Regions from separate parts of the Microbulbifer sp. NBRC 101763 genome, predicted to be linked through region 2. Evidence: predicted binding sites of a transcription regulator. Region 2 holds the regulator's gene; the other holds the start of a gene.
The links. The regulator LexA, encoded in region 2, represses DNA repair genes until DNA is damaged. The targets are predictions, from matches to a motif close to ACTGTNTNTANANACAGT.
Positions count from the first base shown of each region.

Region 1: a site for LexA is predicted at 1,947-1,964, ahead of ruvC (crossover junction endodeoxyribonuclease RuvC). Genes of this name have one in related genera too.

Region 1 covers NZ_BAABQV010000008.1:116,668-120,030, forward strand. Annotated here, with positions in the region: gene aspS (aspartate--tRNA ligase) at 1-988, shown strand, start outside; gene ABWV76_RS19230 (YebC/PmpR family DNA-binding transcriptional regulator) at 1,092-1,835, shown strand; gene ruvC (crossover junction endodeoxyribonuclease RuvC) at 1,983-2,516, shown strand; gene ruvA (Holliday junction branch migration protein RuvA) at 2,576-3,187, shown strand; gene ruvB (Holliday junction branch migration DNA helicase RuvB) at 3,212-3,363, shown strand, end outside.
Region 2 covers NZ_BAABQV010000005.1:417,088-420,450, forward strand. Annotated here, with positions in the region: gene ABWV76_RS14700 (LOG family protein) at 151-789, opposite strand; gene lexA (transcriptional repressor LexA) at 954-1,559, shown strand; gene ABWV76_RS14710 (hypothetical protein) at 1,637-1,894, opposite strand; gene ABWV76_RS14715 (DUF6586 family protein) at 2,000-2,488, opposite strand; gene topA (type I DNA topoisomerase) at 2,489-3,363, opposite strand, start outside.

The DNA.
Region 1 (3,363 bases), on a different contig from region 2:
TGAATTGGGCGAGTTCCCCCGCATGACCCACTATCAGGCCATGTTGCGCTACGGTTCCGACAAGCCGGATCTGCGTATTCCGCTGGAAATGGTAGAAATTAAAGACCTGATGACCGAAGTGGATTTCAAGGTATTTTCCGGACCGGCTAATGATCCTAAGGGCCGTGTGGCCGCGATCAAAGTACCTGGTGGCTGCGATAAGCTGACCCGCAAGCAGATCGATGACTACGGTAAGTTTGTCGGAATCTATGGCGCTAAGGGGTTGGCCTATGTGAAAGTCAACGATCGCGCTGACCTTGAAAACGGTCTGCAGTCTCCAATTGTTAAATTCCTGCCCCTGGAAACACGCGCGGCAATCCTCGACCGTTTGCAGGCGCAAGATGGAGATATTATTTTCTTCGGAGCGGATACGGCTAAGGTGGTTTCTGAAGCCCTGGGTGCATTGCGCTGCAAGCTGGGTGAAGACCTGGATCTCTATACCAGCGAGTGGGCTCCCTTATGGGTGGTGGCCTTCCCGATGTTTGAGGAAAATGATGACGGTAGCCTCACCGCATTGCACCACCCGTTTACTGCGCCCTCTTGCAGCCCGGAAGAGTTGGAGAAAAATCCGCTCGAAGCTTTGTCGCGCGCTTACGATATGGTGCTAAATGGCACTGAGCTGGGTGGTGGCTCTGTACGTATCCATGATCAAGAGATGCAGCAGGCGGTATTCCGCATTCTCGGCATTGATGAGGAAGAGCAGCGCGAGAAATTTGGCTTCCTGTTAGATGCGCTTAAATACGGTGCGCCCCCCCACGGTGGCCTTGCCTTTGGTTTGGATCGTCTGGTTATGCTAATGACCGGCAGCGACTCTATCCGCGATGTGATCGCTTTCCCAAAAACCCAGAGTGCGGCCTGTGTGATGACAGATGCACCGGGAACGGTGGACGCCAAGCAGCTGCGTGAATTAAGCATCCGCCTGCGCCAGAAAGAAGAACAAATCAGCTGATTTTCCCCGGTGGGCTATGCGAAGCGAGCCCGCGAAATCGTGTAGATGGACAGCTCGCTTCGCTTACTGGTCCATCCCACGCACAGACTGAAGAGAGACGACAATGGCCGGACATAGTAAATGGGCCAATATCAAGCACCGCAAAGCGGCCCAAGATGCCAAGCGGGGCAAGGTTTTTACCAAGATTATTCGCGAATTGACGGTTGCAGCGAAAGCGGGGCCGAACCCAGATGATAACCCGACGTTAAGGGCTACCATTGATAAAGCTCTGGGCGCCAATATGAAGCGCGATACCATCGATAAGGCGATCGCCCGCGGGGCCGGAAATGCTGAGGGTGAAAACTACGAAGCGGTTGTATACGAAGGGTACGGTGTTGGTGGTGTAGCGGTGTTGGTAGAGTGCCTGACCGACAACCGCAACCGTACGGTGGCCGAAGTGCGCCACGCTTTTTCCAAGCGCGGTGGAAACCTGGGTACAGATGGCTCGGTAAGTTACCTGTTCACGCGTAAAGGTCAGATGTTCTACGAGACTGGGGTCGATGAGGATTCGCTGATGGAAGCGGCCCTGGAAGCGGGTGCTGAAGATATCGAGACCAATGACGATGGCAGCGTTGAAGTTACCACTGAATTCCAGGACTACCTGACAGTAAAAGACGCGCTGGTAGAAGCTGGTTTTACTCCGGATAGTGCCGAGATTGCGATGATCCCCTCCACCACAGTTCCCCTGGATAAAGAAGGTGCGGAGAAGGTGCTGGCGCTGGTCGAGATGCTGGAGGATCTCGATGATGTGCAAAACGTTTACACCAATGCGGATATTCCTGCAGAGGTCATGGAAGAGTTGGGCTAACTCCCGCTCACTGCAGGGCAGGGAGCGTCCTGCCTTGCCCCATGAGATTTTCGATACGCTCCTCACAAGCTCTCCCTTGACGCTTTCATCTCACCTTGGGACACTCCCACCACTATATAAACATACAGATACCTGGGGAGCTGCCTCTTGACCCGAATTATGGGTATTGACCCCGGCTCGCGTAAAACGGGCTATGGAATTATCGATGTGGAGCGGGGTAAGGCTCGCTATGTGGCTAGTGGGGTTATTCGTATTCCCGAGGGACCTCTGCCGGAACGCCTCAAGCTGATTTTCGATGCGGTGTGCCAGATTGCACAGCAATACCAGCCTGCACAGATGGCAATTGAAAACGTATTTATGTCCAAGAGTGCAGGCTCCGCCCTAAAACTGGGGCAAGCCCGTGGTGCCGCTATTGTGGCTGGGACCAATAGCGGCCTCGAGGTTGCCGAGTATGAAGCGCGCAAAGTCAAACAGGCGGTGGTGGGCAATGGCGGTGCAGATAAATTGCAAGTTCAGCATATGGTAAAAACCCTGCTGTCGCTGCCAGCGGCGCCCCAGGAGGATGCCGCTGATGCGCTCGCGGTGGCGCTGTGTCATATGCATACAAAGCAGACATTGGCATTTACCGCTGGAGATGGGGGGGCGCGCAGTCGCTTCCGTCGCGGGCGTCTCAGTATGTGAATGGCTCCTGCCGCTCTCCCTCTTTCGTTGGGGCAGGTATAACAAATTTGGAATAACACATGATTGGACGATTGAGCGGCTCTCTGGCCGCAGTGCAGCCGCCGCTGCTATTGGTGGATGTGCAGGGAGTTGGCTACGAAGTGCTCGCTCCCATGACCACTATCTTTGAGCTCCCGGCCCTGGGTCAGCAGGTGCAGTTACACACCCATTTGGCCGTTTCAGAGACTGCCCAGCAGTTGTATGGCTTTATCCGTGATGCCGATCGTAAGCTTTTTCGGATCCTGATAAAGGTAAGTGGTGTTGGACCCAAAATGGCACTGGCAATTCTGTCTGGACTCGACGGTGCGGCGTTGGCGCGCTGTGTTGCAGAAGACAATGTTGCAGCTCTGGTAAAAGTGCCTGGTGTGGGTAAGAAGACTGCTGAGCGTTTGATAGTGGAGCTGCGGGATAAGTTGACCCCGGACTTTGGTGATGCCAACGATATCCCCTTGATAGCCGCGACTGCCAGCCCCAGGGCAGATCATGCCGGAGAGGCTGAAAGTGCCCTGGCGGCATTGGGCTACAGGCCAACTGAAGCCAGTAAAATGGTTGCCCGCGCCAGCAAGGAGCAGCCTGATGCAGATAGTGCTACCTTGATTCGCTTGGCCCTGAAGGGCATGGCGCCCGCGTAAATTGAGTGCCCTGGAGTTGTTGCGATGATAGAAGCTGATCGCCTGGTAGCACCTGATCCGGTAGGCCCTGCGGGCCACGAAGAGCAGTATGACCGCGCTGTGCGCCCCAAGACTCTGTCGGACTATGTGGGTCAGCCGGTGGTGCGTGAGCAGATGGAGATCTTTATCCAGGCCGC
Region 2 (3,363 bases):
CATTTTTAGCAATATAAACGCAAAGAGGGTTTATCTCTTATCAAGAAAATTTGAATTGAGCTGACTAGACTACGAAACCCATTAGATCACTGGCCAACTCATTGTGGAGCTTTCAGTATCAGATGTTGGCATTTATAGAGTCGCGTTTGATCAGTCCCTGGTCCGCATATATTTCATAATCAGGTCCGCTGTCTCTTCGACGGTATCCACGATATGAAATAAATCCAGGTCACTGGCATCAATACAATTTCGTTCAAGTACTGTATCTACCAACCAGTTGTAGAGTCCTGCCCAATAGCGCTTACCCACAAGCACGATGGGGAAGCGACGGACCTTTTGTGTCTGCACCAATGTCAGCGCTTCAAACAGTTCATCCAGCGTTCCGTAGCCACCAGGCAAGCCCACAAAGCCTACTGCATGCTTAACAAACATAAATTTACGAACAAAGAAATAACGAAAATTTAAACTGATATCCTGGTATGGATTCGCCGCCTGCTCGAAAGGCAGCTCTATGTTTAACCCAATGGAGGTGCCTGGCTGATCGAAGGCTCCTCTATTACAGGCTTCCATAAGGCCGGGCCCTCCACCTGTAATCACGGGCACCCCCTCCGCAGCCAACAGCTCTCCCAGCTTTACCCCCTGTTGATATTCAGGGCTATCCTCGGTAAACCTCGCCCCTCCAAAAACTGTTACTGCTCCACTGAGCGCTACCAGGCGCTCTATTCCATCAACCAACTCGGACTGAATCCGCAGAACCCGCCATGCCTCTGGCATTTTCACATCTAACATTATTTTTTTCCCTCGTTGTCAGATCTTTCAACGATTACTCTCATTACTTGTTTTCATAAACAATGTAGCAGCTTATGAAGAGGCGGGTGTTAGGATTGCGTGAAGCTTAATTCTGTATATAATCCCAGCAACTGTATATAAATACAGAAAAGCTAGGTAAATCTATGACCAATCTCACCGCACGCCAGGCTCAGGTATTAGAGCTCATCAAAGCCTATCTCGATGATACTGGCTACCCTCCCACTCGAGCGGAAATCGCTCAGGAACTGGGGTTCCGCTCACCAAATGCAGCAGAAGAGCACCTGAAAGCACTGGCGCGAAAAGGGGCCATTGAGATGGTTGCCGGCGCCTCACGTGGAATTCGTATCCCCGATCACCAGTCGGGGCTTCCCATTATCGGGCGTGTAGCCGCAGGCAACCCAATTCTTGCTACAGAGCATATTGAGGATTACTGCGACCTTCCTGCCAGCTTCTTTCACCCCCCTGCAGACTTCCTATTGCGGGTTCATGGAATGAGTATGCGCGATGCGGGGATTCTGGATGGGGATTTGCTTGCAGTACAGAAAACTGAGCAAGTCAGGAATGGACAGATTGTCGTAGCGAGAATTGACGAGGAAGTAACTGTTAAGCGTTTCCGCCGCAAAGGTAATCAAGCGACTGTTCAACTGCTGCCAGAGAATGAAGACTTTGAAACTATCCAGGTGGATATGCGGGATAAGAACTTTGTGATCGAAGGCTTGGCAGTAGGCGTCATTCGTCAAACACCATAACCTGTATTAATCTCAAAGCTAAAACAACAACAGCGGCCAATGGCCGCTGTTGAATCATATCTCTATTAACCATTCAATCAATGGATAGTATGGTTAACCGGCATCGACTCATCTTCTTCTTCAAAGTAACCAGGCTCCAGATCATCCAAATTCTGTACAGTTTCTATACCTGCTTCCAGCATTGCACGCGCAACAGCCACTTTGTGTTTTCTCAGGAATTGTAGACTCTCAGCTGAGAAATGAATACTCACCAGAGGGTCCTCCTTGTGACCAGCACGACGCAATGCCACATCGCCATTGGCCAGCTCAATAATTTCGAAAGTTTCGGAGGACATTCGCTTTTCCTTCACTGCACATCAGTTTGCGCACAGTGTACCACAGGCAAATTAGAAGTATCAGGGGCCTAAAAGCCGAGAAACATGGTACGAAAGTACCTGCGACTAACACTCTTCCAGATTGGCCCGCTGCCTACGAATCAACTCAACCATAGATTTATGCCATTGCGTGAGCCCTTGAACGGTAATTGTTACCGGTTCCCGACCAACATTATGTATCGGTATCAAATTGGGCGCTTCGCGCTTAACCTCAGTATTTGACGGCAAAGACAATAGCAAAGTCCAGGCTTGCAGCAGCTGATTTAGCCAACTATCGGGCTGCTCATTCAATTGCTGTAACTCTTTCACCTCATTACTGGCCCTGCCCTGAGTCTCAAGGCTGTCAGCTATCATCTGAAGGGACTCCGGCTCAAAACCCAGCTGCAGCTGATGCGAAAGCTCAACAAGAAAAGCTCTGTATGCTTTCCAGAGCTGCAACACAACCGCCTCCTCAAGTGCGGCACTTTGCAGCGGTGACACATCACTGGTCAGCTGCAGTAACAGCTGGGCTTTGCGCAGAGCCGAGGCAACCTGCCCTGTAAACGGATTACTCATTTACTTTTTTGCAGCTATTTTTTTACGCACTGGCTTGCGCTTCGCTGTGGTAGCCTTACTGCCGGCCTCAACCTGCCAATTACCATCGCGGTAGAAGGCTCGCCACCCCGTTGCCTTGCCCTCCTCCTCAGACTGTACATACTGCTCTTGGGTCTTGCGGCTAAAACGAATTACTGTATCCCGTCCCTGATCATCCTCAACAGGAGCAGAGAACAGAAAAGTGTATTTAGGATCAATCTCACTCTTATGCGGGAGCAACTCCCTCACCAGTGGTGCGCGAGTTTCACGATTTTTAGGGAACTGGCTGGCAGCAAGGAACAAACCCGAAGCCCCATCACGCAGGATATAGTGATCCTCCACTTTTAAGCAGGCCAACTCTGGCATAGATACCGGATCCATTTTCGGGGGAGCCGGTTGGCCATTTTTCAAAAGCTTACGGGTATTCTTACAAGCTTCATTGGTACAACCGAAGTATTTTCCAAAGCGACCGGACTTTAGCTGCATATCACTGCCGCATTTATCACACTCGATAATTGGGCCATCATAACCCTTGATTTTGAAAGTTCCCTGCTCCACTTCATAGCCACTGCAATCCGGATTGTTACCACAGATATGCAGCTTGCGGTGTTCATCGACAAGGTAACTATCCATCGCTGTACCACATATGGCACAACGGCGCTTCTCACGCAGCAGCCGGGATTCTGCTTCTTCATCTTTATCTGCATCCACCGCTTCATCACCAGAAACCAGATTCATGGTATTGGTGCAACGCTCCTTGGGTGGTAAAGCATAACCGGAGCACCCCAGGAAAACTCCTGTGGAGCCGGTTCGAATCTGCATATGGCGGCCGCACTTTGAGCACTCAATGTCCGTAT